DNA from 3 places in the Paenibacillus sp. FSL P2-0322 genome. Region 3 is predicted to be linked to each of the others. Evidence: riboswitches for the same ligand, from Rfam matches in the RefSeq annotation. Region 3 holds a riboswitch; each other region holds the start of a gene.
The links. Region 3 has a riboswitch for thiamine pyrophosphate ahead of MKY24_RS04795 (ECF transporter S component). Riboswitches for the same ligand answer to the same signal wherever they lie in the genome.
Positions count from the first base shown of each region.

Region 1: linked by a shared signal. The riboswitch ahead of MKY24_RS02285 (ABC transporter substrate-binding protein) and the one ahead of MKY24_RS04795 (ECF transporter S component) in region 3 are both predicted to bind thiamine pyrophosphate.
Region 2: linked by a shared signal. The riboswitch ahead of thiC (phosphomethylpyrimidine synthase ThiC) and the one ahead of MKY24_RS04795 (ECF transporter S component) in region 3 are both predicted to bind thiamine pyrophosphate.

Region 1 is NZ_CP150243.1:501,846-511,920, forward strand. It holds gene MKY24_RS02265 (ABC transporter ATP-binding protein) at 1-321, opposite strand, end outside; gene MKY24_RS02270 (ABC transporter permease) at 366-1,142, opposite strand; gene MKY24_RS02275 (MTH1187 family thiamine-binding protein) at 1,139-1,432, opposite strand; gene MKY24_RS02280 (hypothetical protein) at 1,675-1,857, shown strand; gene MKY24_RS02285 (ABC transporter substrate-binding protein) at 1,865-2,908, opposite strand; TPP riboswitch at 3,100-3,209, opposite strand; gene MKY24_RS02290 (pyridoxamine 5'-phosphate oxidase family protein) at 3,480-3,914, shown strand; gene MKY24_RS02295 (bifunctional 2',3'-cyclic-nucleotide 2'-phosphodiesterase/3'-nucleotidase) at 4,134-6,236, shown strand; gene MKY24_RS02300 (EAL domain-containing protein) at 6,512-7,573, shown strand; gene MKY24_RS02305 (NAD(P)-dependent alcohol dehydrogenase) at 7,970-8,983, shown strand; gene MKY24_RS02310 (SMP-30/gluconolactonase/LRE family protein) at 9,015-10,075, shown strand, end outside.
Region 2 is NZ_CP150243.1:858,278-868,352, reverse strand. It holds gene acnA (aconitate hydratase AcnA) at 1-1,856, shown strand, start outside; gene MKY24_RS03930 (YitT family protein) at 2,124-2,960, opposite strand; gene MKY24_RS03925 (hypothetical protein) at 3,467-3,619, shown strand; gene thiC (phosphomethylpyrimidine synthase ThiC) at 3,741-5,585, opposite strand; TPP riboswitch at 5,773-5,885, opposite strand; gene MKY24_RS03915 (IclR family transcriptional regulator) at 6,041-6,784, opposite strand; gene MKY24_RS03910 (alpha/beta hydrolase) at 7,083-8,120, shown strand; gene MKY24_RS03905 (Fe-Mn family superoxide dismutase) at 8,374-9,753, shown strand; gene MKY24_RS03900 (lipoate--protein ligase) at 9,774-10,075, opposite strand, start outside.
Region 3 is NZ_CP150243.1:1,048,645-1,058,719, forward strand. It holds gene MKY24_RS04785 (polynucleotide kinase-phosphatase) at 1-487, shown strand, start outside; gene MKY24_RS04790 (TatD family hydrolase) at 508-1,305, shown strand; TPP riboswitch at 1,349-1,460, shown strand; gene MKY24_RS04795 (ECF transporter S component) at 1,709-2,305, shown strand; gene MKY24_RS04800 (ABC transporter ATP-binding protein) at 2,305-3,768, shown strand; gene MKY24_RS04805 (energy-coupling factor transporter transmembrane component T) at 3,743-4,534, shown strand; gene MKY24_RS04810 (ATP-binding cassette domain-containing protein) at 4,674-5,399, shown strand; gene MKY24_RS04815 (methionine ABC transporter permease) at 5,392-6,063, shown strand; gene MKY24_RS04820 (MetQ/NlpA family ABC transporter substrate-binding protein) at 6,340-7,197, shown strand; gene MKY24_RS04825 (hypothetical protein) at 7,665-8,084, shown strand; gene MKY24_RS04830 (DUF4132 domain-containing protein) at 8,100-10,075, shown strand, end outside.

The DNA.
Region 1 (10,075 bases), 550 kb from region 3:
GCTGATATGCCCACGTTCACCAGTCATGTCCCGTCCGTGCATACGGATACGTCCCTGCTGTGGTTTGAGTAGCCCGCCGATGATGTGAAACAGCGTGCTTTTGCCGCTGCCTGACGGACCGATGAGGGAAACGAATTCTCCTGGCTTGACTGTGAGGGATACATCCTGCAGTACGGGCAGTAGGCTTCGCTTTTCGCGGAAGGCGAGGCTGATCCCGTCCAATTCCAAAGCAGGAGGAGCGGTTGAAGGACTCTGCTGTTCCCCGGTTCGTTGTTCATTAGCCACGTTGTATGATGATAAGTCAGTCGGATGCAGACTCATACGCGCCACGTCCTTTCTTTGCTGTATGTAATTCAAGGAGGAAGCTACTCTCGATCGGGTTTCCAGCGAACCAGCCATTTCTCCAGTAGTAAAATAACCACAAACATGAGTAAGCTGAGTGCAACAATAATGCCGATGGCGGCAAAAATGAGGTCCGTGCGATAGGCCGATTTTTGCAGCAGCATATAATATCCAATTCCTTCACTAGCTCCGATCCATTCCGCAATGATCGCACCCATCACACTATAGGTAGCAGCAATTTTAACGCCAGAAAAGACTTGCGGCAGGGAATGTGGCAGCTCCAGCTTCATAAAAATAGCCATGCGGCTTGCACCCGACATCCGCATATAGTTCATCATCGTACGGTCTGTTCGAGTCAGCCCGTCCATGGCTGCTACAGCCACGGGGAAAAAGCATACTAGGGTAATGACCATCAGCTTGGGCAGCACGCCAAAACCAAACCACACCATGAGCAGCGGTCCCAGGGCGATGATTGGAATGTTTTGGCTCAGAATAAGCAGCGGATACAGGGCGGATTTGAGAAAAGGGATTGTATGAAGAACGATGGCGATCAACAGTCCCGTTGCTGTCCCTATCGCGAATCCCGCAAGTGTCAGACGAATCGTAGCCCATGTATGGGCACCAAGCAGCGCCGTCTGGGCCATGCCCTCTTGTACGATGAGGGATGGAGCAGGCAGCAGCCAGGATTCAACATGCAAATAGGAAACCGCCCCCTGCCAGGCCGCTAAAAAGAAGAGGACCGCCACAAAGGGCGGCCATACGCTTTTCCACCAGGATGCGTTCTTGCCTTTCGGATTCATGGGCGATATTTCTCGGTCAGCTTGTTCATGCTGATGCCTTGTGGGTTATGTGCGATTTTGATCTGTGAAATGACGCTGGGACTGCCCGCTTCCGTCAAAGCCTCGTGCATTTCTTTAACCACTTTCAGCAACTCGTCGAGCTCGCCCTCCATGGTCGTATCCAATGGATTCACCTGATGTTTGACACCGGAGCGCTGAATGACCTCAATCGCCTTATCTACATACGGGTAAGAGTCCTCGTTATTAGGAGTTTTAGGGATTACTTGAATACTGAGCAGTGTGTTAGCCATGCAAATTCACCTGTCCTTTATTTGGAGTGTTATTAAAAAAATATGGTGGTTTAAGGCGGGGAGACCGCTTCGCGTTTCATTTGATCTTACGATCGCTGCGCTTCTCCAGATTCAAATGAACCACTACGCTGCCAACCGCCTTAAAAACACCCTATTTTTAAAGCTGGTTTGTGTGGCATTTTTAACACACAAGCGCACCTACTTAGCGCTTAGATAATATGAGAAACTAAAGAATAAACCAAGTGGAACGAGAACGAAGTGGGCGGAATGGTGCTGTACAAGCGTTAACATTCGCCTTTGTACCCAGATTTCAACCTCTGGATATTTATAAAAGAAATCTGGGTACAGCAGCGATGGGAAGCACCATCCGACTGCGTAGTGGCGCTTCGTTCACTTCTCTAGTTCAGTCTTATTTAGCGTTTTAACAAATGATCAACGCTTGGGCAGGAAACCGTTTGTGAAGGCTTTATCGACTTCCAAAGGCTTGCTGAGCAGCTTGCGTTCGTACATCCAGTCCGAATAGTTTTGCCATACCTCCGGTTTTTGCACACCCCATTGCGCGGCATCGTCCTGATAACGCGGGCTTAGCCATTTTTGGCTGGCAAGTACCAGTTTTTTATCCAGCTCCGGTACAGCTTTGCTTAAGATGTCTGCGGCTTCTTCCGGATGAGCGATAGTGTATTCATAGCCTTGTGCGGTAGCGTCCATGAACGCTTTGACCAGCTCGGGATCATTTTTTATTGTCTGTTCGTTGCTCACAATTACAGGTGTATAGTAATCGAGGCTTTTGGAATAATCTTTTACATACAGCATATCCAATGGCTCACCTCGAAGCTGGGCCTCGATTCCGGTCCATGCGTAGAAAATCCAGGCAAAGTCGATATCCCGCTTCACGGCTGTAAAATAGTCTGCATTGCCCATGTTGATGATCTTCACTTTGCTCACATCGCCTTTGTCTGAATCCATGATGGATTTCATGACCGCTTCTTCTACGGGAGAGCCCCAACCGCCGTATTTTTTACCTTCAAAATCTTTCGGGCTCTTAATTCCACGATCTACCGGGGCTGCGAAGCCTGAGGTATTATGCTGAATCACCGCAGCGATGGATACAAGCGGCACGCCTTGCGTACGAGCCTGTGTGACGCCTTCTTGGTAGCTGATACCAAAAGGTGCAGCATTAGAAGCAACCATTTGATCAGCTCCGCCTGAACCAGGTTGAACAATTTGGACATTCAAACCCGCTTTTTCGTAAAATCCTTTGTCCTTAGCGACATAGAGTCCCGTATGATTCGTATTGGGTGTCCAGTCGAGCACGACTTTAACATCTTTGAGCCCCTTTGCCGGAGTAGACGTTTGAGTGTCGGTAGCGGGAGCCGCTTCTTGGGATGTGGGGGGACTTCCACCGCAAGCGGTCAGGGTCAGGGCCATGAGCCACAGACTGATCAGTCCCAGGCTTAATATTTTCATGCGCTTCATCGTTGTGTTCTCTCCTTTAATTACCCGTTATCCGTCCAATCAGACAGCTTAAGTTCCCCATTTTCTAAAAATAACATCTGCCGGATGCGATCTTTCCAACAACTTAATCTTCAACAAAAAAAGCGCCCCGAGTTTCCGGGACGCTTGCGCTTGTATATACCAAAGTAAGGGATGGTCCTATGTAAAAAAGGCACATCTTGCTTAAGCATTCCTACGCTGGCATTACCCAGATCAGGTTGTAAGGGTCAGTGTCTTGGGACACACTCTCAGCCGGCCGATTCCAGCACCCCTGGCATTGTATGGTTTAATGGGTTCATTTATTCGGGTTTACTACGACGATTATATGCCTTGAATGCGGGTCTGTCCAGCATGAAGGGAGAGGTGACGGTTCATTTGCCGAACGACAGGGTACACTTTTACTGTGAGCTTTGATCTGAAAATGAGCATGAATCAATTCGATTCGATCCGGTCATGTTATTTTCAGAACAGCTACGCAAGTAGGTTCAGATGGGCTGGTGCCCAATGGCGTGGCCGTAGAGAATTCTAATTCGTGAAAAGGAGTTGTTGTACTGTGGGTAAAACGGAAACATTGGATCGCAACCAACTGGAACAAGCCATTGTGAAGGCTTTGGATAACAACAAATTTTGCTCGTTAGGTACGGTAGAGGGTGGCAAACCGAAAGTACGCTATATGGCCCTTTTTAACGATGGAATGAACATTCATCTGGCGACAGATCGCAAAACTCATAAAGTGGATGAGCTAAAGGACAATCCGAATGCTTATCTGCTGCTGGGTTATGAAGTTGGCGGTACGAAGGAAGTCGTAGAAGTGGAGGCTACCGTCCAGATCACAGCTGATGAGGGGCTGCGCAAACAAGTGTGGAACGATTCCTTGAAGGAATGGTTTTCCGGACCGGATGATCCCGATTATGTCATTCTGGACGTGAATCCGACACGCATTGAGTATGTGGGTCAGCAAACTGAGCGCCAAGTGTGGAATAAATAATAAGAATATAAATGGACAAACCAGTAAATCTCCGAGTTTTTTAGGAGGTTTGCTGGTTTTTATTTTTGAGAAAATTAATTATTTTTTCATAAATAATTTAAGTAAATGACTACTCTTTTATCTGGCGTTGGATTAAAATAGAAATGGTGGGTTCAAGGCTTACATATATGTGCAAAAGTATGTATATGAGGCATACACCTTAATGAGGAGGGGTATATTTTGTTATTTCGTAAAAATTGGTTTAAAGGGTTTACAGCAGCAGTTGTGGCTTGTAGCATGCTGGTGTTTTCGGCCGCTCCATCCTGGGCAGCTAGCGATTCTCGCGATAGCGCTACGGTGAATTTGCGGATCATGGAAACAACGGATATTCATGCGTCGCTGATGAACTATGATTACTATTCAGACAAAGAAACCAACGAATATGGCTTGATTAGCACAGCTGGTTTAATCCAACAGGCGCGTAGTGAAACAAGAAACAGCATGCTGTTCGATAACGGTGATTTGTTACAGGGCAATCCATTAGGCGATTATATGGCCAGAAACAAAACCTATGAAAAAGAAGGCGGTGTCCATCCAGTCTACAAGATGATGAACTTGATGGGCTATGATGCGGCGACAGTGGGTAACCACGAATTCAACTACGGTCTCGATTTTCTGGAGAAATCGCTCAAGGGAGCCGATTTTCCTTACGTAAATGCGAATGTTTATGTTGACAAGGGGGGGCAAGCTACTAAAAATTATTTTACCCCTTATCGAATTCTTGATAAAACGGTAACGGACGAGAAGGGCCAAGAGCACATCCTTAGAGTGGGCGTCATCGGTTTGGTCACACCACAAATTATGCAGTGGGATGAAGCCAATTTGAAGGATAAAGTCGTTACGAAGGATATTGTGGAAACGGCGAAAAAGTTTATTCCTCAAATGAAGACGGAAGGTGCTGACATTATTGTCGTGCTTGCGCACACAGGTTATGAGGATGTGCCGCAAACGCCAATGATGGAGAATGCCGTTAAATATTTAAGCCAGGTGGACGGAATTAACGCTATTTTGTTTGGGCATGCTCATAAATCTTTCCCCGGCCCTGATTTTAAAGAAATGAAGGGTGTAGATCTAGATAAAGGAACCATTAACGGCGTACCGGCTGTGGAAGCTTCCTCATGGGGCAAGGATCTGGGTATTATTGACCTGAGCCTGGAAAAGAGAAACCGCGAGTGGAACGTAACTAACTCTCAGTCTGAAGTACGTCCGGTTGTGAGTACCACTAACCAGGCTGTGCAGTTTACTCCTGACTACAAACTGACAGATTCGATCAAGGAAGAGCATCAAGGAACGCTGGATTATGTTCGCCAACCTGTTGGAACAACGACTGCACCGATTAACAGTTATTTTGCATTAGTGCAGGATGACCCTTCCATTCAAATTGTGACGAATGCACAGAAATGGTATGTTCAAAACCATCTTAAAGGGACCGAATACGAAAATCTTCCCGTATTGTCGGCAGGCGCTCCATTCAAGGCCGGTGGTCGAAACGGAGCCGAGTATTACACCAACATTCCTGAAGGTACGATAGCGATTAAAAACGTGTCCGACCTGTATGTGTATCCGAACACGGTTCATGCTGTAGAAGTGACCGGTGCTGAAATTCAGGAATGGCTGGAGTGGTCTGCAGGTCAGTTCAACCGCATTGATCCAAAGCAAACTGAGGAGCAATCGCTGATCAACAAAGATTTCCCAACCTACAATTTTGATGTCATTGACGGTGTGAATTACCAGATTGATGTAACTCAGCCTGCACGATATGATGCCAAGGGAACTATTATTGATTCTTCAGCTCATCGTATCAAGGATCTGCAATACAATGGGAAGGCTATTGATCCTGTGCAGAAATTTATCGTAGCTACCAATAACTATCGTGCTTCCTCATCCAAACTGGCTAACCCAGATGGCAAACGAATTGTGATGGCAGCACCGGATGAAAGTCGCCAGGTCATTATTGACTATATCCGTACGAACGGAACGATTAATCCATCGGCGGACGGCAATTGGTCTATTGCTCCTTTTGGTCAGGCAAAGGTTACTTTCGAGTCCTCTCCTGATGCCAAAGACGTGCTGGCAGGAAATCAACAAATTTCATACTTGAGCAGCGCGGCAGACGGCTTTGCCAAATACAGCTTAAAAGCTGGCGCTAAGCCTAGTGCAGCAACCACTCCTGTAAAGGAAGCTGTGGCTCCCGCGAAAGCAACAGCAAAACCAGCTGTTAAAACGACCAAACCTGCAGCTGTTAAACCAGCTAAAACAACGAAGCCGAAGGCGTCCAAATAACTTCGGATTTTAGTTTCCACTCAATATCAGAATGAAGCAGCAAGTCTCTTTAACCAAGAGATTTGCTGCTTTTTTTGATGCCAAAAACAGCAGCCCCGAATTTATCATGATTGCAAAAAGTTTTCTGATTTTTGTCGAATATATACTTAAGTCCTAAGTTGTCGTTAAGAATAAGCTACTTTTTTGTAAAAACACGTAATTATATAGTGCTTTTGTTCTAGTTATTTGTGATATAATGGTGAAAAAACCGGAAAATTGTTCCGAGGAGGACCATTATGACATGCAGCAATTGCAGCATCATATTACCTATTAAGGATCAAGGATTGCTCAGAATTAGGCATTCCAGGGTGTCGCTTACTCCAGCATTAGATGGTTTGGGTATGCTATCGGAACAACTGAAGCAGGAACATGGACGTGAGGGCAGCATAGAGTTTCGCTTTGACAGCCGTTCAGAGCTGGAACAGTTGGTTAACGGACTGGCTCATCTGCCGCAGGAATACCTGAACCATATGCAAGTTGTGGTAACGGGCTTGCATTATATCGAAGGATATGAGGACTGGCTTTTATTTAGTCAATTGCAAGCCAGACTGCAACATCCAGATATCGTGAGTATTATTAAGGATCAAAGTTTTTCCAGCCATATGCAGCCTATTGTTGATCACAAGCTGGATATTATCGGGTTTGAGTTTTTGCTGCGTCCGTCACATGCAGAGAGACCTTTTCAGCCTTTCCGGCTGTTTGAAATCGCCCGTGAAGCTGGCTTGCATGCTCATCTGGATCGCTCGGCTCGTATTTCCGCTATTGAAAAAAGTGCAACATGCCTTCCGGCGGGAATTAAACGTTTTATTAACTTTCTCCCTTCCACCATTTATAATCCGGCTTATTGCTTGAATCACACCTTTGAGACGATTGATCGGTTATCCATGAGTACGAAGGATTTTGTATTTGAGGTCGTAGAAACGGAAGAGATAGACGACCTTAATTTTTTGCATCATATCTTTGATCAATATCGCAATCGAGGAGTTTCGGTTGCCCTGGACGATGTGGGGGCAGGTTATTCTACGACAGAGCTTATGAATTGCCTTCAGCCGGATTATGTTAAAATTGACCGCAGTATAATTGACGGCTGTCATAGTAACAGTGATCAGAAGCGGCAAATTACAGGGATTGTAGAATCGGCTTTTCGTTTTGGAGGCCAAGTGTTGGCTGAAGGCGTAGAGCAGATGGAGGATTTTGAATTTTGTCGTGAAGCAGGTGTGTCACTGGCTCAGGGTTATTTGTTTGGCAAGCCGGAGCCTGGTCCGCCCTCCAATTTTATGCTTAGTAGCGTAATATAGTCAGGAACAAATTTAAGTAGACGTAGTTTATAAAAATTGGAGCTTAAATAAGGCTGTGGCATAAGCAAATTCCAATTCTATTGGACAGCGCTTTATCACCATTAATGTAAAAAACGCGAGTTGCAGAGGTTATTTCACCCCTGCAACTCGCGTTTTTTGGTCTGCTTGCCCACCTGAGTAAGTTCTGGACAAGCGAAGCCACTTAGTCTCCAATTTTACTTGGTAAGGAACGTTAAAAGCCCGGAGGCAGTTTACGACCGTTTTTATTTTTAAAGTAAAGATTGACGTCTTGAAGACAATTGGATACAGTGTATTGTATAAGAAACAGTGTTTCTTTCGTAATACACCGTATCCATACTAGGTAAAAAGTTTAACATTACAGGGAGGACAACCAAAATGAAAGCAGTGCAACTGAAAGACGGTTTTGGCTTTGAAGAGTTAACCTTGACGGAACTTGACATACCGGTGCCGGGACGGCTGGAAGTTCTGATCCGCATAAGGGCAGCGTCCCTGAATTACCGGGATTTGGTGATTATCAACGGGCTAATGCCGATCGGCATTCAATTTCCCTTCATTCCGTTATCCGATGGAGCGGGTGAAATTGTAGCTGTGGGCGAAGGGGTGACAAAATTTCAGATTGGACAAAGGGTAGCGGCAAATTTACAACAGAAATTCATTGGCGGGAGCACGAGAGCGGAGGTCTTAAAGGACAGTCTGGGAGGCCCGCTCAGTGGAGTGGCGTCTGAATATATCGTTCTGCATGAAGAAGGGGTCGTCGCCATTCCGGATCACCTTTCTTGGGAGGAGGCTTCCACCTTGCCGATTGCAGCATTAACCGCATGGAGCATGCTGATGGAATCCGGTGGGCTGCGAGCGGGGGATACGGTACTCTTGCAAGGAACAGGCGGTGTTTCCATCTTTGGGCTTCAATTTTCTCTGATGGCGGGAGCAAGGGTAATTATCACATCGAGCAGCAATGACAAGCTGGAACGGGCAAAGGATCTCGGCGCATGGCAGACAATCAACTATTCGGAAGTTCCCGAGTGGGATAAGGTGGTTCTGGAGCTGACAGACGGCGGAGTCGACCATGTCCTGGATGTAGGGGGAGCGGCAACAATGGCGCAATCCATCAATGCACTTCGTACCGGAGGGACTGTGAACATGGTCGGCTTCTTATCGGGCTTGACTATTCCTGAGTTTGATGTCACCAGCATTTTGCAGAAGGCTGCGACGATTCGCGGCAGCCAAGTCGGTAACCGGGAACATTTCGAAAACATGAATCGTGCCATTTCCCGCCATCGTTTACATCCTGTCATTGACCGGGTATTCCCGCTCAGCCGAATCGGCGAAGCCTTCGCACTTTTGGCTGAAGGAAAACAGTATTTCGGTAAAATCGTCGTTCAATTATAAATATTATTCACATCACATAGGAGGCACTCTAATGCCCAGTAAACCCGATTTATCTGCCAAAGATTCTCAAGGAAGAAAGACTAAGAAACCGCGTAAATGGGTACGCAGAACCGGATTATCGCTGTTGGCGGTAATCCTTCTGGGAGTGGTTATTTTTATGCTCATCCCTTCCCCTGTCCAGCCTGCAAAATGGCTTGCACCTTCGGCCCCCTCTTTTGAACAAGCGGGTCCATGGCAACAAAACAACAAACTCAGCTCCGCAGAGCTTGTTACAATTGCCCCTAAGTTTCCCGAATTTATCACCTTTGACAAGGAAGGAAATTTATATACGGGAGACTCCGACGGGAAAATTTATAAGGTTGCCTTTGATACAAAGGGCAATCCGCAAAAGGCCCAGCTATATGCAGATACCAAAGGAACGCCCAATGGACTTATGTTTGACGCAAGTGGAAATCTGATCGTTACGGATGTTAAGAAGGGGCTGCTGTCGGTAGATCCTTCCGGAAACGTGACGGTGTTGGCCAATCAAGTCGACGGCACACCGATCTATTTGGCCAACGAGCTGGATATTGCCAAAGATGGTACCATTTATTTTTCTGACACCTCCAATTATGGCAGTGTAGTCTTCAAAGAAATCGCCGAGAACAAGCCACATGGACGTTTGCTGAAATATGATCCGGCGACCAAGCAGACGACAGTTCTGTTGGAAGGCCTTTATTTTGCGAACGGGGTTGCCTTGTCTGCGGACGAAGATTTTGTGCTTGTGGCAGAGTCGTATCACTACCAATTGACCCGATATTGGCTCAAAGGGCCGAAGAAGGGAACTTCGGATATTTTTGCGGATAATCTCGCCGGTTTTCCGGATAACATTACGCGTGATGATCAAGGCCATTTCTGGGTCGGTCTCTTCACAACACGTATTCCCTTTGTAGATCAGATGCATGGAAGCCCGTGGCTGGCTGGAATGATGGCCAAATTGCCTCAATCGCTGCTCAGCGGTGCAAGCGCACCTGTGAAGCATGGGCTTGCTATAGAGCTTAATCCGCAGGGTAAACTTATCGGAAGCTGGCATGATCCTGAAGGCTCGCTTTA
Region 2 (10,075 bases), 190 kb from region 3:
TGGAATTTTACGGGCCTGGTCTGGCTAACATCAGCTTGGCTGACCGTGCGACAGTTGCCAACATGGCACCGGAATACGGCGCAACGATTGGCTTCTTCCCGGTCGATGCGGAAACGCTGGCCTACCTGCGCAGCACCGGACGTTCCGATGAGCAAGTAAGCCTTGTAGAGGAATATTACAAGGCGCAAGGCATGTTCCGCACATCCGATACGCCGGACCCTGTGTTCAGCGATACGATTGAGCTGGATCTGGCTTCGGTTGTACCGAGTCTCGCGGGACCCAAACGTCCGCAGGACCGTGTTGAGCTTAGCCGCATGAAAGAAACGTTTGAAGGCATTATCCGTACCCCGGTGGACAAGGGCGGCTATGGACTGAGCGATGAAAAAATCGCACAGAAGATTCCTCTGACCCATCCGGACGGCTCCACCAGCGAGTTGGGTACAGGAGCAGTCGTTATTGCAGCTATCACAAGCTGCACGAATACCTCCAATCCAAGCGTTATGCTCGGTGCGGGCTTGCTGGCCAAAAAAGCAGTGCAGCGCGGGCTCAAAAAACCAGGCTATGTTAAAACAAGCTTGACACCAGGCTCCCTCGTCGTGACGGAATACCTGCAAAAAGCCGGATTAATCGGACCGCTCGAAGCCCTCGGCTTCCATGTAGCAGGCTACGGCTGCGCAACCTGTATCGGTAACTCCGGCCCACTTCCTGACGAAGTGAGTCAAGCCATCACTGACAATGATTTGACGGTTGGCGCAGTTATTTCCGGCAACCGGAACTTTGAAGGTCGTGTGCATGCGCAAGTAAAAGCCAACTATCTCGGCTCACCGCCACTGGTTGTCGCTTATGCGCTGGCAGGCACAGTGAACATTGATTTGGTGAATGATCCGCTCGGTTACGATCAGGACAATCAGCCTGTCTACCTGAAAGATATCTGGCCAACCTCCGAGGAGATCAAGGAAGCCATCAGCCTGTCTCTCAGCCCGGATATGTTCCGTCGTAAATATGAGAATGTATTTACTGCCAACGAAAAATGGAACTCCATTCCGGTTCCTGAAGGCGAACTATATGAATGGGATGAAAAATCAACTTATATTCAAAATCCACCATTCTTTGAAAAACTTCAGGATGGCGTGCAGGATATCAAGGAAATCCGTAATGCCCGTGTGCTTGCCCTGTTGAATGATTCGGTCACAACCGACCATATCTCACCAGCAGGCAACATTGCTCCTTCCAGCCCGGCAGGACTGTACTTGAAGGAGCATGGCGTGGAACGCAAGGACTTCAACTCCTACGGCTCCCGTCGCGGTAACCACGAGGTCATGATGCGCGGTACATTCGCCAACATCCGTATCCGCAACAATGTGGCTCCAGGTACTGAAGGCGGCGTGACCAAATACTTGCCAACGGATGAGGAAATGTCCATCTATGATGCATCCATGAAATATCAGGCAGCCGATCAAAACCTGATCGTCATTGCTGGTAAGGAATACGGCACAGGCAGCTCTCGTGACTGGGCGGCCAAAGGTACGCTTTTGCTGGGCGTTAAGGCTGTCATTGCCGAAAGCTTCGAGCGGATTCACCGCAGTAACCTGGTCGGCATGGGTGTACTGCCTCTGCAATTCCAGGAAGGCTATGGCTGGTCCAGCTTGGGTCTGAACGGTCGTGAAACGTTTGACATTCTTGGCATCGACAATGACGTGAAGCCTGGTCAAGAGCTTACGGTTGTGGCTAAACGCGAGGATGGCACGAAGTTCGAATTCCCAGTAATTGCCCGTCTGGACAGCACTGTCGATATCGACTACTACCACAACGGTGGTATTCTGCAAACCGTATTGCGTCAAATGATCGAAAGCTAAGTTTATGAACTTCATATGTGAAGAACCCCCGTTTTGCAGATAAAGCTGCAATCGGGGGTATTTTTTTATTTATATAAACCGAACTTAAGAGTTACCTATAGCGCCACTGCGCAGTCGGATGGTGCTTCGCTTGTACAGCACCATTCCGCCTACTCCGTTTTGATGTTCATTTTTCAAGTTCATCTTATTTATATAAAACAAAAAAAGTCGATCCCTCAGGACCGACTTCCAACTATGTTCTCTTATAACCTTACCTTCGCACGCGAGTTATTTCGAAATATCCAGAAAACCCTCTCCGAACACATCCCGCACGTCATGAATGGTGATAAATGCTGCTGTGTCGATGGCTTTCACTATCTTTTTAAGCGCTGATACCTCTTGTTTACTAATGACGATATACAGCACTTCTTTTGGATTTTTAGTGTAATATCCGTGGCCTGACAGGACGGTAACTCCACGATCCATTTTCGTGATGACCATCTCGGCAATTTTATCTTGGTGCTCCGAAATGATCATGACCGCTTTTTTAGGGTTTAGTCCTTCGATCATGAAGTCCATCACCTTCGTACCAACGTACAAAATAACGATAGTTAGCATCAATTTTTCTGGACCAATAATAAAATAGGAAGAGAACGCGACAATCAAATCAAAAAACAGCAGGCCATAGCTGATATTCCAATCCAGATACTTGTTGGCAATTCGGGCTAAAATGACCGTTCCCGCCGTAGTGCCACCTACCCGTACAATTAAGCCAATGCCGACCCCCACCAAAACTCCGGCAAATACAGCATTAATCGTCGGCTCATGCGAATCAATCCGCCAGTTGACCGTTAAATGTAGAAACAGCGAGTTAAAAGCGACCGCAATTATAGTGTACAGGGTCGTTCTCTTGTCCAAAAATTTATATCCGACAATCAACAGCAAGCCATTGATCACCAGATTGACGATCGAGGGAGACCACTGAAACAGGTAGTACAAAATGATCGTAACCCCTGTAACGCCCCCCTCACCAAACTCATTCGGGATCACAAACAGATTAACAGCTAGCGCGAAAAAAAACGCACCCAGAATAATAAATGCGATATCTGCAATACTTTTTTTCATATATGCTCTAATCCTTTCTCTAACATTTCAAAGGATGAATCGCCAGATGGATTGGCTGACTCTTGTTGCCAAAATACGCTGACAACCAGTTCATGGTATCTACTACCAAACATAAAGTCAATACAACTTTGACACTTTAATTCGCCACCAGACTGCCTCAATCCTGACTTGGATTCCGCAAAATTCTCCTTTTACAAGGTTATTCGACAAAATAACACAATCCCGACTACTAAACTAAGAAAACGGGCCTCTAGCCCTTGTTTTAGACCTAGGCACATTTTCCTCTAAAACGACCATCCTCCTAATCGACATTTTGGACACATATGACCATCTTCCTGTTTTATGTCAAAAGCGTTTTACTTTGAAAAAATGTGGGTATAATGATTGAAACATTACCAAGCAACCTACATAGCATCACGACATCAAGTACATACAAATAGTCCTATACAGACGTCCTAAGCAACTCAATCTGAATTTGACAATATGGAATTGGAGGAATGACCTACATGAATACAATGAACTTAACCGTCCACACCCTGATGCCCTTTCACCACCAATACCAACGTGCCAACGCGGTGAGTATGCAGAAGAAAGAAGATAGCTCGGAGAAGAAGCTCAGCTTTCAGGACATTTTGAATGAAAAAATGGGTAAAAAATAAGGCGCCGTTTATCCGGTTGCATGATCCGCTTTACATAAGCTAAAAAGCCGTAGTTTCCTACATCGACTGTAGAGAACCACGGCTTTTTTAATTCATTTGTCCCTAAACTCCCACGTTCGTTTTACTGACCTCCATCCCGATACTGCTCTGCCTTCTCACGCATCCCGGCAGCTACTGCTTCTTGAGTGTTCAGCCCCTTATCCGCTGCATAGGCGCGAATGTCCTGAGTGATACGCATACTACAAAATTTGGGGCCGCACATCGAGCAAAAATGTGCTTCCTTGGCGCCCTCTGCCGGTAGCGTCTCATCATGGTAGGACAAGGCCCGCTCGGGATCAAGCGACAGATTGAACTGGTCCCGCCAGCGGAACTCAAAGCGTGCCTTGGACAAAGCATCATCCCGCTGCTGCGCCCGTGGATGACCTTTCGCCAGATCGGCAGCATGTGCCGCAATTTTGTAGGTAATGACACCCTCACGGACATCATCCTTATTGGGCAGACCCAAATGCTCCTTAGGCGTAACATAACACAGCATGGACGTCCCGAACCAACCGATCATCGCCGCCCCGATGGCTGAGGTAATATGATCATATCCGGGGGCAATATCCGTCGTGAGCGGTCCCAAGGTATAGAAAGGAGCTTCCTTACAAATCTCCATTTGTAAATCCACATTCTCTTTGATTTTATGCATAGGGACATGTCCTGGCCCTTCAATCATGACCTGAACATCATGCTTCCAGGCGATTTGCGTTAGCTCGCCCAACGTTTCCAGCTCTGCAAACTGTGCTTCATCATTCGCATCATAGATGCTACCCGGACGTAGACCATCCCCGAGAGAAAAGGCCACATCATAGGCTTTCATAATTTCGCAGATTTCTTCAAAATGTGTATACAAAAAATTCTCCTGATGGTGCGCAAGGCACCAGGCTGCCATGATCGACCCGCCACGGGATACAATTCCCGTCATTCTATTCGCCGTCATCGGTATATACCTCAGCAATACACCCGCATGAATTGTAAAATAGTCCACTCCCTGCTCCGCTTGCTCAATCAGCGTATCGCGATACAGCTCCCACGTCAGCGCTTCTGCTTCGCCGTTCACCTTTTCAAGTGCCTGATACAGCGGTACAGTCCCAATCGGTACAGGAGAATTCCGAATGATCCATTCACGTGTTGTATGGATATTACGGCCTGTGGACAGGTCCATAACCGTATCCGAGCCCCAACGCACAGCCCAGGTCATTTTTTCCACTTCCTCCTCGATGGAGGAGGTAACCGCAGAATTACCAATGTTCGCATTGATCTTCACGTGAAAATGACGCCCAATGACCATTGGCTCACTTTCAGGGTGATTGATATTCGAAGGCAAAATGGCTCGTCCAGCCGCCAACTCCTGCCGTACAAACTCAGGCTCCACCCCTTCGCGGATCGCCGCAAATTCCATTTCGGGCGTAATGATCCCTTGCCGCGCATAATGCATTTGTGTCACTGTACGACCTTGCAAAGCACGAAGCGGACGGTTGGTCACGCCGGGAAATTCCACTGTCTCCCGTTTGGAGCCAGGTTTCAGTCCATTATCCTCCGGCTGGACGGCGCGTCCCTCGTAAGCCTCCACATCGCCCCGTTCCAGGGCCCAAGCTCGCCGCAATGGAGGCAGGCCCTGACGGATATCGACCTGATAGGCTTCGTCGGTCATGGGACCGCTCGTATCGTACACACGCAATGGCTCATGATGCTCCGTGCCCTGCGGCGTATGTGTAGGATGAAGAGCAATTTCGCGCTCTGGCACGGCAATGTCCGGCCGTGAGCCTTGAATATATACCTTACGGCTCCCTGGAAAGGGCCTTACCCCACTGGCTTGCTCCCCGTTTGTCTTCTCTACCTCAACTTCTTTTGTTCCTACCAATCTTACTTCTGTTGATTTCAATTCTGTTCCTTTTGTTCCTTCTACTTCTGTCGGCTTCATTGTCCATTCCTCCCGTTTCGATGAAATGACACACCGATCCGGAACCATTCCCAGGGTGGCGCTGATCTATGCAAAAAAGCCGGTTCCCCAGGGAACCGGCTAATCTAACGAGGCAGCTATCCAGACAGTACGCATGTGGAATAATCCTATTCCAATGCGTCACCGTAGACAGCAGCCGCGTATACATTTCAATGGCCGATTACTTCCCTACGCTGGTATGATCCAGATCAGGTGCAAAGGGTCCGGAATCTTGCACGATTCCATCTCAGCCCGGCATTACAGGCTCCCCCAGTAACTGTGATACTTCTATTCACATGAGGCGGCTATAACAGATATCCCGCCATCCTTACCAGACTACTTTAAATTTATGGCTTTGGCAACCCTTCTAGGTTCCCTTTACCAAGGAGACGCTCCCCATCAAATCACTTTGCTTGCTTCAACTGTGCTCATTCTTGTTACGGAAGCATAAGTCCCATTTCCTTCGCCGCTTCAATCAAAATCGGAGCAAAGTCATGTAGCGTCTCGGGTGCAAGCCGACTGACCGGACCGGATACAGATAAAGCCGCAGTGACCTGTCCCTTCCGGTTTACAATTGGGGCAGCCACAGCAGCAGCCCCTGGCTCCCGTTCTTCATAGCTGGTCGCATAGCCCTTCTCGCGAATGTCCTGCAGCTGGGCTTTATAGACCTCCGGGTCTACCGAGGGCGGCCATTCATCCCCGCTTAGCAGGGCTTCCAGCTCTTGCGGCGGCATAAAGGCTGCCAGCACTTTGCTGGAGGCCCCTACAGCCAGCGGCATACGCGCACCTACAGGCGCAACCCTGCGGATCGCCTGATTGCTCTGCACGGCTTGTATGCGAATACGCATGCTGCCGTCCCGTAAGTACAAGCTGACCGTCTCGCCCAGACGATCACGTAGTCCTTCCATTGCAGGCTGTAACAACACCGCCGGCTCGTCGCTTTGGGACAAATGCGTGGATAGCTCCCAAATGCGGAAGCCAAGTCGATATTTTTCCGTTTCGGCATTCCGAACGACAAAGCCCCGATCCTCCAACGTAGTCAGCAGCCGATGAACCGTGCTTTTATGTAGACCAATTTTGGAGGCAATCTCCGTCAGGCCAAGATCCGAATCTGCGGTAAAACACAGCAGTATATCAAGTGCACGCTCTACAGCGCGAACGGTTAATTTACGGTCTTCCATCGTGAACCGCTCCTCTTGTATCCATATTCGTTTCACACTATGAAACATGGTTACATAAATTATATAGAATAGTCGCGGCTACTGTAAACCGATGTTTTTGTGACAACCATATTACAGAACGAGAACAAACATCGACAATACTTTGCATCATTTTTACTTTTCCGGTTCAGGCGTTGACTTTGGATAATCCCCATCATACGATAATAGGTATCTATACGGATCTACACTACTATTTTCAAGTGGAATTATACCTAAATTCTATGAAACGAAGATCAATTTTATATAAGGAGGCTCTTACATGATTTCGACATCCCAGCGCAACGCTCAGCTACAGACCGCTGTTCAGGAGCCGTCCACCCCACTCTTTAATCCCCGTCTGCTGCGGTTCAAGCACGTTGTGATTGCTCTGCTGCTGTCGGTCGTCTTTTTTCTGTTGTTTTGTTTTATTGCCTTGCATGCTTACATCGCATGGGTACTTACGAATCCCACCGTTGCACCACTGTACTCTAATCCGATGCAGGCTAAAAGCATGCCTTATGAGGAAGTCAGCTTCCCTGCCAAGGATGGTAGCCGCATGGTACAAGGCTGGTATATCCCGGCGGACCAATCGCGGAAAACGATTATTTTCAGTCATGGCTATGGGGCTAACCGCGAAGAAAGCTGGATTCCCATGTATGATTTGGCGCATTATGCCCACAGTTTGAACTTTAATGTGGTCATGTTCGATTATGGATTTGCGTCACAAAACAGCAAAGCAGTCGCAACCGGAGGCAAAGCGGAATCCCAGCAGCTTCTCGGAGCGATCCAGCTTGCGAAGCAACGCGGCTCGTCGGAGATTATCGTATGGGGCTTCTCCATGGGGGCAGGAACCGCTCTTCAGGCGGGCTTGCAAACCAAGGATGTGGACGCAATGATTTTGGACAGCACCTTCCTGCTGGAGCCAGATACGCTGTACCATAACATTCACAATCAAATTAATCTGCCAAGACATCCGTCTTTGGAAATTCTGGAGTTGCTGTTTCCAGTCTTGAACGGAACCAGCTTGCATCAAATTCCATATCAGGAGGTTAAAAAGGAAAACTATCCGTTCCCGATCATGTTTGTGCATGGTACACAGGATGAAAAAGCTCCTTATCCTATTGCGGAAAAGCTCGCTGCCAATCAAACCAACCCGCTTTCCAGTGTATGGATTGTTAAAAACGGGATACATGAGCTTATTTTCAGAGAGCACCCTCGTGAATATTTGCGACGGGTATCGACGTTTCTAAGCAGTGTACAGGAGCTGGAGGACAAGAAAACCATCGCTGATGCCCACAAACAAACGACTACGAAGTAAATTTTTCGAAGAACTGTATTCTATTCTTCGCCTGGAAGAAGCCTGCCTATGGACACTTAACCCGTGCCGTAGCTGGGCTTCTTTTTCGTTTTCCATGGGTATTCATTGTTTTACGTAACAGATGTGACCGGATTAAGGGAGTTCATAGACATATTCCTGATGAGACAGCGAATATACTGGGTACGTATGCATCCAGGGCAGATCTGCCAGATCCGCCGGATAGCCATAGTAGGATACGGGAGGTAAAAAAACGATGCTGAGTACTTATGGGTCTTTCCTGCCCTTACGTGTGCTGGAGGAAATTCGGCATTGGAAGCAGCAGGAAAGTTGGCATGTGGAAGTGATTAAATCCGCTACCGAGGGATTGGAGCCAACTTATGTACGGTTGCTGGATGATTGGCGGACTGTATTCGAACAGACGGAACGCACCGCCATAGAGTTGCTAGAAGAGCAACGGAGCGTACTCGATCCGGCAGATCAGGCGTGGCATCAGGAATGGAAACAGATGTCGGCTGCTCCACAAGCACATACACACGAATTCACTGGACATTCAAAACAGTCAAGGGGATTAGACGCATCATCATCTGTAAAGATGCCATTGTCAGAGTCAGCCTTAAACTCTCAGCCTGACTCACAAGAATTAAATCGTCGACTGGACGATTTGCTGCAAACCGCAAACCGTCAGTCACAGGAGTATGTACGACAGCTCGGTCTGCTGAGCGAGCACAGTCATGCATTGCGTCAGCAGCCAAAATCTGCCGGAGTTGTATTACACGCGGCACATGAAAGCCAATATTTCCTAATCTCGACAACCCCCTTTCAAGAACCTGGCTCCATCGCAAGGGCTGCTAGGTTGTATCATGTAGCGGCAGAGGGTGAGAATTACCCAGAGGAAGCGTTTCGAGAACGGCAGGCAGGCATAAGGGGAGAAGGCGCATGGACGACTAAAAGCGTCAAGTCCAGCCAGGCACAACCTTCGGCAACGGAAAAAACCTCAATCGGCCGCTCGGTTCCTATTGGGGGACATCGGCTACCGCCGCTCCCTTACCCCTATAATGCGCTTGAACCGTATATTGATGAGAAAACGATGCGTATTCACCATGATAAGCATCATTTGAGCTATGTGAATGACCTGAATAAAGCGGAAAAGAAGCTGGAAGAAGCCCGAAAAACAGGTGATTTTGACCTCGTAAAACATTGGGAACGCGAACTGGCATTCAACGGCGCAGGCCATTATCTGCATACTCTTTTTTGGACGATCATGAGTCCTAAAGGTGGCGGAAACCCAAGCGGACCGCTGGCTGAACAGATTAAAAAGGATTTTGGCAGCTACGATGCATTCAAAAAGCAATTCAGTTCGGCAGCCGAAAAGGTCGAGGGTGGCGGCTGGGCTATCCTGGTATGGAGTCCACGCGCGGGACGGCTTGAAATTTTGCAGGCCGAAAAGCACCAGAATCTGACTCAATGGGAGTCCATTCCGCTGCTGGCGATAGATGTATGGGAACATGCATATTACTTAAAGCATCAAAATGAGCGTAACAAATACATTGAGGATTGGTGGCATGTCGTTAACTGGCCTGAAGTGGAAGCGCGCTACGATCAAGCCTCCAAACTGAGATGGCAACCCTTCTAAGCTTCTAAGCTAAAGAAAAACTACACCTGCAAATCGTATCGCTCTCTGAGCGCTGCCATTTGTTCGGTCAATCCTTCCGGTTGTACCACCCAGCCATCGGCAGGTAAAATGGCTGTCCGGCTCTCAACGACACGGCGCAGAGATGCCGTGTACGCCTCAACAGATGGCACTCCAGCCAGCTCTGCCAGGCTACCCATCGTTGCTGGATTCACCCGGGGGTAATCCTGCTGCTGCACGCCTGCCGATGTGTCCCCGGCTGCCTCTGTATAGAAATGCTGCACCGCCTGTGCACGCTCTGCACCGCTGCCCTCAATCATCACGA
Region 3 (10,075 bases):
ACTGGCACACAGCGGAAAGACTTTTTTCGACCATTCTCATATTTGGCATATGGAGCAAAACCGGGAGCTGGCTGGGCTGTCTTCCCTGTTTATGGAGACAGAGTACCGCGTGATCACGGACGAAGCAAGCGAGGAAGAGGTCATTCGCTGGTGGAACGAGATGACAGAGGATGGTCATGAAGGGATTGTGATCAAGCCGGAACGCTTTTTGATGAAAAATCGGGACAAGATGATTCAGCCTGCAATCAAGGTGAGAGGCCGGAAGTATTTGCACATCATTTACGGTATGGATTATCTTGCCTCTGAGAATTTAAAGCGTCTGAAGCAGCGTCGAACGAACAAAAAGGAGCGTCATGCCCTGATGGAAGGAGCGCTTGGTATGGAAGGCGTGGAACGTTTTGTCCGCAAGGATACGGTAGATCGTATTCATGAATGCGTCCTTGCCGCGCTATCTCTGGAATCGGAGCCGATTGATCCGAGATTGTAGTTTGCGAAGGAGGGATTGAGATGGAAAGGGGTACACCGTTAATTGATATTGGCGTGAACTTGATGCACCGTTCGTTTCATGCGGATCGGGAACAGGTGGTAGAGAGAGCCGCAGCTGTAGGGATTTCACCCCTGATTATTACCGGGACCAGTGTCCGCAGCAGTCGGGAGGCTTCTCAGTATGCAGCACGTTATCCGGGCAAGCTGTATGCGACAGCTGGCGTGCATCCCCATGATGCCAAAGACTGCAGCGCAGAGACGGTTCAGCAGCTCCGTCAGCTGGCGAGTCAGCCGCAGGTCGTATCCATAGGGGAATGCGGATTGGACTATAACCGTGATTTTTCGCCGCGTGATGTGCAGCGCCGATGGTTTGGCGAGCAAATCCAACTGGCGGGTGAGCTGAATATGCCGTTATTTCTGCATGAACGAGATGCACATGAGGATTTTGCCGCTATGCTGCGGGAGTATCAAGGGCTTGTCGATAAAGCAGTGGTGCATTGTTTTACAGGCACGGAACAAGAATTGCATACGTATGTAGAGATGGGACTGTATATCGGGATCACCGGCTGGATTTGCGACGAACGGCGTGGCAAACATCTGCGTGAACTGGTCAGAGATATTCCCTTGGACCGTCTGATGATTGAAACGGATGCTCCATTTTTGACCCCGCGTAATTTGCCCGTGAAGCCCAAAGAAGGGCGTAATGAGTCGATGTATCTCGCTCACATTGCTGCTACGATAGCCGAATGTACAGGCCGAAGCATGATGGAGATCGAAATCGCCACGACGGAGACAGCCAAACGTTTCTTCGGATTATAGGATTGTCAAAGCCATAGATGTGGTATATATTATAGTGAATTAAAAAAGCATTGTCGGGAGCTTGAGAAAGTCAGGCTGAGAGGGTGGCCCTTGCCACTGACCGTGAAATCTGATCTGGGTAATGCCAGCGTAGAGAAACCAAGAACACTATACAGGAATGCCGCTTGTTTCGCGGTTGTCGATAGATACAATGTATGTCCTAGCATTTTACCTTGACCCTGACTTTGGCTTGGTATCAGTGTAGTAGCTTAGACTACTGGTTATATAAGGCATATCGACGAATGATGTTTTGTATGGTGCTTCACCTTTTACTGCGCATAAAGCTTGCCTGGAGATTCAGCTCCAGACAAGCTTTTTTTTATGGCCAAGAGGCCAATTATAAGGATAAGGGGAGCACGCAATAATGAATACTGCTGTAAGAGCGTCCAAAGGGTTGAAGCTGACTGATATTTTGGTCACGATTGTGATCGCTGTTGTGTTCGGGTTAGTCTACAAAATATGGGGACCTGCCTATGATTTGATGAAACCATTCGGTCTACACGCCGAGCAACTGATGTATGGCATGTGGTTTATGGCAGGCACGTTTGCTTATCTCATCATTCGCAAGCCGGGTGTTGCAATTTTGGCAGAGGTGGCAGCGGCAACGGTCAGTGCTTTTTTGGGAAGCGAATGGGGGATGTCCACCTTGTACTATGGCCTGCTGCAAGGCTTGGGAGCGGAGCTGTTTTTTGCAGCTTTTCTGTATCGGAACGCAAACCTGTGGGTTGCTTCGCTAGCTGCGGCTGGGGCGGCTGTCGCTTCTCTAATTCTAGACTTCAGCTACGGGTATATTGATCAGCTTTCGACCTGGAACTATGTTTTGTATATTGGTTTTCGCATGATTGGCAGCATTGTGATTGCCGGGGTATTCGCGTTCTATCTGGCCAGGGCATTGGAGGTAACCGGAGTCACGCGAAGTTTGAGACCCGCAACGGAACAAGATTATAAGGGGCTGGATTGATGAGCCAGGCAACCGAAGATGTGGTGGCTTCGATCACCCGTCTTCGGTTGAAATTTCCCGGTGAGCAGGAGCTGCTTTTTCACAATATGTCTTTGTCTGTCCGCAAGGGGGAAAAGCTGCTGCTGCTGGGACCGAGTGGATGCGGTAAATCAACGCTGCTCCAAGTGTTAAGCGGTCTGATTCCACGCACGATAGAAGTGCCTATGAAATGCGATGCTGCTGTAATCCCAAGTGTCTCAGGTATTGTATTTCAAGATCCTGATACGCAGTTTTGTATGTCATATGCAGACGAGGAACTGGCTTTTGTGTTGGAAAATAATCAGGTTCCTCGTGAGCAGATGCGATCCCGTATTCGCGAGCTGCTGATACAGGTTGGTCTATCAACGGATGATATACACATGCCCATTGGCAGCATGTCACAGGGAATGAAACAGCGGCTGGCGATTGCGTCTGTGCTGGCTATGGAGCCAGAAGTGCTTTTTCTGGATGAGCCCACGGCTTTGTTGGACGAGGAAGGCACTACACAGGTGTGGGATACCATTCGAAACATTTCGGTAGACCAGACACTGGTGATCGTGGAGCATAAAATTAATGAAATTGTCCATGATGTGGACCGGATTGTGGTGCTTTCTGCTCAAGGGGAGATCATTGCGGATGGAAGGGCGGAAGAAGTATTTCATGGGCAGCGGCAGGCATTGTCCGAGTATGGCGTGTGGTACCCGGGAGTATGGAGTGAATCGTCTTCGCCGCGTTGGAGTGAATCAGTGACACAGCAGAATGGTACGGGGAATGGTACAGGGATTGATTTGCTGGAGCTGGAACATTTTAGTGGCCTCCGCGGTTTAAGTTCAGTGATTTATGTGGAGCATGCGCAGGTGAAGCCTGGCGACTGGATTGGCGTGGTCGGTGAAAACGGGGCTGGCAAAAGCTCACTGCTGCTCTCCATGATGTGCTTACTTCGCACACAGGGACGTTATAGCGTGCGCGGAATTGAGGCAGGCAGTACGGAACAACTGGCAGAGCGTATCGGGTTCGCGTTTCAAAATCCCGAGCTGCAATTCGTAGCACACACCGTACGAAAGGAACTAGAGTATTCGTTACCCAAGAGCTTGTTCACCGTTGAACAGTGCCGGGAACGGGTCGATCGGATGCTCGTACAGTTCGGACTGGAGCGGCTGGACGAGCGTCATCCGTATCAGCTTTCATTGGGCCAAAAAAGGCGGTTGAGTATTGCTACGGCTATGATCCGTGAGCCGGAAGTGCTGCTGCTGGATGAACCGACTTTTGGGCAGGATGCGCGTAATACCTTTGTCATGCTGGATATGTTGGAGCAGCTGAGAGCGGCAGGCACGGCCATTGTGATGGTCACGCATGACCCGGAAATTGTCCGTCGATATTGTACCAATATATGGCGGATTCAGAAAGGGGAACTCCAGTATGAACCTATCCTTTCCCCATCATAAAACATGGCTGCATCGCGTGAATCCGGGCCTAAAGCTTGTTATGTTTTCCATACTGTTTGTGGTCGTTATAGTCATCCATGATCCGAATGTCATGTTTAATGTTGCGTGTGCTATGCTGCTGCTGCTTGTCTGGTCAGGCCATCCATGGAAGCGGCTGCTGCTGTATGGATCTCCCTTTATATTGGTGTTTATTTCAACCTCAACGGGCATGATGATGTTCGGCAAAGGGGTGACGACCTGGTGGACATGGGGCCTGATCCATATTACGCAGGAAAGCTTTTATCGGGGTATACATCTGGGCTTTCGTGCGCTGAGTATGGCGGCGGTAGGGTTGCTGTTTGGTTTAACGACTCGTCCAGTGAACCTTTTTTATTCACTGATGCAGCAATGGAGGCTCTCTCCGAAGTATGCGTATAGCTTTTTGGCAGCCATGCGGTTGATGCCCATGATGGTGGAGGAATTCCAGGCATTGAGACAAGCCCATCGTATTCGAGGTTTACATCAGCATGTGTCCAAATGGAATATGTATGCCACGCTTCGCAGGTATGCAATTCCGCTGCTCGCTCAAAGTATCCGGCGTGCACAGCGAATTGCTATTGCCATGGAAGCCAAGGGTTTTACCAATGAAACCAAACGCACGTATTATTATGCGATTGGCTATTCGGCTGTAGATATTGTGTTCATATTCTATTTTGTCATCATGCTTACGCTGGCTTGGGGACTCGGTATCTGCTTTCCTTACGTGGGGGTGTGGGATGTACGTTAATTGTTGTCAAAAGGCTTTGCCCGTTTTCTGCTCTGTGGTATATTAATGCAATGGGAATTGACGGCTCGTACAGACCCGCCTGGGCTGGCGGGCTTATTACATTTTCCCTGAGAAATGGATCATCAGGAGGCCAGGTTTCATGATTACGCTGCATCAGGTAAGCAAGCATTATACCACCTCAAGCGGCCAATTTCATGCGGTTCAATCCGTGTCCCTTCAAGTGGAGGAGGGGGAAATTCACGGTATCATAGGTGCCAGCGGTGCCGGTAAGTCTACGTTGCTCCGGTTGATGAATGTATTGGAAAGGCCGGATGAGGGAAACGTGGTTGTAAACGGGGAAGATCTGACTCGCATGCCGGAAAAACGTCTCCGTGAAGCGCGGCGATCGATAGGGATGATTTTTCAGCATTATCATCTTGTTCACAATCGGAAGGTCAGTGGAAATGTGGCAATGTCGTTGGAGCTGGCAGGTGTCGCGAAAAAAGAGAGAGCGGAACGTGTGCGCGAATGCCTGCAATTCGTCGGTTTAGCTGATAAAGCAGAACAGTATCCGGCACAACTGAGCGGAGGCCAAAAGCAACGTGTGGCGATAGCCAGAGCGCTGGCGAATCGACCTGCGGTGCTGCTGTGTGATGAGCCGACCTCGGCGCTTGATCCGCAGACGACCGCGGATATTCTGGGCGTGTTACGGGAGATCAACCGGGAACTGGGAGTTACCATTGTAATCGTAACGCACGATATGGACGTGGTACGCAATATTTGTACCCGTGTATCAGAAATGCGGGATGGGCAGCTGCTTTCAACGCAACGTGTAGTTGACGCTGCGGTAGGTTCAACAGCGGAAGCAGGTGAAGCTGATGAATGAAATGCTGAGCATCATTGTGCAATACCAGTCAGAGATATGGAAAGCCATCGGGGAGACGTTTATCATGGTGGGGATTTCTATCGCAGCAGCTGTACTGTTAGGGCTTCCGGCAGGAACGATTTTGTATTTGTGCGGCAAAGGGCAAAAATATGAAAATCGACTGCTGTTCACCTTATTGAACAGTGTGGTCAATGTCATCCGCTCGTTCCCGTTTTTGCTGCTCGTCGTGTTTATGATTCCATTTACACGTCTGGTCGTAGGGACGGCGCTGGGCACGATGGCTGCAACGGTTCCCTTGTCAGTGGTGGCCATCGCCTATTATTCGAGGCTGGTGGAGCAATCATTGCTTGAGGTGCCCAAGGGTGTAATTGAAGCCGCTACTTCTATGGGGGCATCCACCCTCCAGCTTATTTTTAAATTTCTGTACGTGGAAGCTCGTTCCGGGCTTGTACTGGGTTTGACCACGTCCACCATTAGCTTCATCTCCTACTCCACGGTGATGGGCATTGTGGGCGGCGGCGGGGTAGGCGATTTTGCCATCCGCTACGGTTACCAGCGTTTTGAAACAGGCTTGATGGCGTTCACCATCGTCGTCATGATTATTTTCGTACAAACGATCCAGTTCACCGGAAGCACCATATCCCGCCGGATCGACAAGCGATAGGGCAAAAATGTAACTTTTCGCTACACTTGCACCACCCACTATGGGAAATAAAAATGACTTTACAGTACCTCAAAAGCGGAGCGGACAGAATTGTTCTGGAGAAGCGTCAGCGTTCGCCTTTGAAATGGGATTCTAACCTATAAATTGTGTTATAAATCAGAGAGAATCCCATTTCAACAGCGATCGGAAGAACAATCTGCACGCGAAGCGGCTGCGGCTGTACTGTAACTCATTTTTATCTTCCCAATCACAATTTACTTGGAGGTTCCTCATCAAATGAGTCGGAAAAACAACATGAAAACGAACTTGAAACTACTCACACTATTTGCTGTCGTTATGCTACTGGTTGCCGGATGCGGTGGTCAAAAGCAGGCTGCTCCAGAAACACAGTCTAAAGAAGCAACTTCCCAAAAAGAAGTGACCTTGAAAGTAGCAACGCTAATCCCACCGATGACAGATGTGCTGGATATCGTGAAGCCGCTGCTTAAACAGGACGGAGTCAATCTGGAAATCGTCGTGCTTTCAGACAATATCCAACCGAATAACGCATTGGCAAGCCATGAAGTGGATGCTAACTTCTTTCAGCATGCTCCTTTTATGCAACAATATAATGAAAGCAACAAGTCCGATTTGGTAGCGGTAAAACCAATTTACAATGCCATTTATGGCGCGTACTCCAAAAAATACAAGAACATTAAAGACCTGCCCGAAGGTGCGACCATTGCTATTGCCAATGACCCGGCCAATACCGGACGCTCTTTAGTAATGATGGAGCAAAACGGTTTGATCAAGCTTAAAGAAGGCGTAGGCTATAATGCTACACAGGCTGATATTATTGAGAATAAGAAAAAATTCGTGTTTAAAGAAGTGGATTTGTTGATGCTGGCGCGGTCACTGGATGATGTGGACATGGCTGCCATGTATCCCGCATATGCCAAGCCGCTCGGTCTGACACCGAAGAAGGACGCGCTGATTACCGAAAAAGACGATACGCACTTTGCCATTAATCTGGTAGCGCGTAAGGATAATGCAGATTCCGATGCTATTCAAAAGCTGGCAAAGCGAATGACTGGACCGGAAGTACGTAAATTTTTTGAGGATAATTACAAGGACAGCGTTGTTCCAGCATTTTAAATAAATGAGGATTTTGCAAAAATCCAATAAGCGACTTCCAATGAATAAGATATAGATCGAAATGGTTTAGTTCGTCTATATCTTGCACGTTGGAGCGACTGGAATCGAATTTTGCAAAATCCAGAAATAAGTATGTTGAAACATCGTTTTATGATGAAATACGACCTGTATAATGGAAGGAAGTCTGTGAAGAACAGATGGTCTCCCTTGTGCAGGTCTTTTTTTCATCCTTAATATGGAAAGGAATGATCGAAAACAGGGTATAAAGTCTTATTTTTTAAGATTTTAGGGTGTTACACCGCTGCGAATTTTGGTCATAAAGGGCGATGGAGTAATGATAAGGAACATATTAAAATAAATATACGAACAAACATTCGTTTTCGATTTCGTTAACGGTGTTTTTATATGGGTCAAAAAATTCAGCTGACAACGGGCCAAAAGCGTGAATAAAAAGGAAGGGGAACGACATGAAGCTGTTTGTAACTGTAAAAAGTCTGGGAAAGCGCAAGCCCGCACTCGCACGACAGGAATTAGAACTGAGTCCTGCTCCAGAAACATTGCGAGATTTGATTACTGCAACCGTTGCTCTGAATGTTCAAAAGCTACGGGAAAAGCAGGAGAGTGTCGCGCTGATTCCGTTCCTCACGGGAGAGGAAGTTCAGGCACAAGGCGAGATAGGCAAAGTAGGATTCGGTTCCATATATAATGAGGGTGTCCCGGATATTAAGGATGCTGTGAACACGGCGATGCAGGCTTTTGAAGATGGTTTATACAGAGTTTTTGTATGTGACGAGGAAATTATTGAACTGGATGCTCCTTTGTCACTTAAGGATGGGAATGAGATTGTATTTATACGCTTCACAATGCTGGCTGGAGGCCTATGGTAGAGGGGGAAACGAAATATGCATCAAGAGAACAATGAGCAAGAATATTTCACCACACTGAAGGAGCGCGCGGCGCAACTGGATGGACAACAACAGGAGTTAGCCCAGTATGTTGTGGAACTGGGGAAGCTTCATTACATACAGGAGAACGAGGAGCCATTTAACGAATGTCAGCGAATATTAAAAGAACGGGCGACAGAAAGCGGAGAACCGCTGTTTAAGCCACTGACAGAGGTATTACATGCTCTAATTGGACAAACAGCGGGCGATGTATTCGCCCATCTAACAGAGCATGTGACTGAATATCCATACAGCACAGGGTATGCGCGAAAACCGTTTCGCACTTCGGATATTACGGCCCATACTTCCCGGATTTATAAAAGAATGGTGCAGTTGATTCGAATGGACTGTATCGGGTTCTCTGTAATGGATTATTTAACAAAAAAGGATTATGAACCAGGCAGGGATTACCGGATTCAGGAAACGATTGGTGACTGGATTGCTTATGAGCTGGATAACGATAATTTACAGGTGCTTGAGGCGTTAAAAGCTATTATTTATGGAGATAATCAGGCTGCGTTACTTACGCGCAATATGATTAAAGGCATGCTCCTGAGTCATCAGGAGGAGAATTATCGCATGATCGGCGAGCTCTTGGCAGCCGCCAAGCTCCAGGAGGGATTACGCCAAAGTATCGTGGAACAAATGGATGAAGGAACCCCGGAGGCTCTAATATATCTGTTAAAGGTGATCATCGACCAAGGCTTCATTCGTTACAGCTCGGTAGTGCGGGCGCTTGCAGTATGGACGGGCATGGGGCTGGAGTCCGCCAACCAGCGGGTCGTTCGTCAACTGATCGAGCAGGCATATGAAGCATTGACTCGTAGTGAACTGCGCCAAGAATGGCTGACCAGCTCAAATGCTAATGAAGTATATATGAGTTTGTGGGCTACTGCAGTACATGAGGAACGTGATCTGTATGGACAGGTTCAGAAACTCATGGAGCAGGGAGCACCCTACCAGAAGATCGTAGCGCTTTATGTACTGTCTAACAGTGACAACAAGGATGTGCGCCTCGGAATCGCGAGAGAATATCTGGATGAAACGGACCCGGAGCTTCAATATTGGATATTGACGAACTATACAAGCAATTATTTTTATGAATGGATAGAAGGCGGGACGGTCGCGGATCGGATTGTTAAAGTGGTGCGCACTCCTTTGCTGGAGAGCAGAGAGGAGCGGCGTAAAGATTTTGAACGACTTCATAACCTGTTTGTACATATGAAAAAGGGTGAGTCCACCGAGCCCTCCAAGGTGCTGGATTTTGTAAATCTGTATCACCGCTCAGATGCACCTATTCAAAAAATGCTGTATCTCGCTGGTTATGATATGGACGCTTCCTGGATTGGGGAAATCATAGCCTTAAAGGAACAGATTAGCCCTAATCTGCGTGGCGAACTGTTGAACCATTTTGTGCAAAACCCTGAGGATACGGTACAGCGTGATTTTATTTTTTCCAGTTTGTCTGACAAAAGTATGAGTATCCGTGAGTTCGCTGTGGCCAAGGCGCGTAAGCTGACGCTGTCGGAACCAGAAATGCAACAAATGGAAACCTTATTAAAGCTCAAGACGGGATCGTTGCGACAAAGTGTCATTGGTGTGTTGCTCTCACAATCGGAAGGGCCGCTGGCTGGCTCATTGGAACGCTTGCTTCGTGCTAAGGCGGAGCTGCAACGATTGGGTGGACTGGAAGTATTGACGAAGATATATGCAGACCCGGATCGTGCCGAACAGTATGAAAGCCTGCGGGCTTTGGCGGATATCATTCAGCAACCCACAGCCAAAGAGGAGCAACTGCTGTCCAAGCTGGGACAGGAGGATGCTTATACAGGGGCTAACGGTTTTGGCCTGTACGATCCGAATGTCAAGGAAGCTTGGTTGGAAGAGAAAGTTGATCTGGGTGATTTTCGATTGTCCGATTTTTTTGTTAGTCC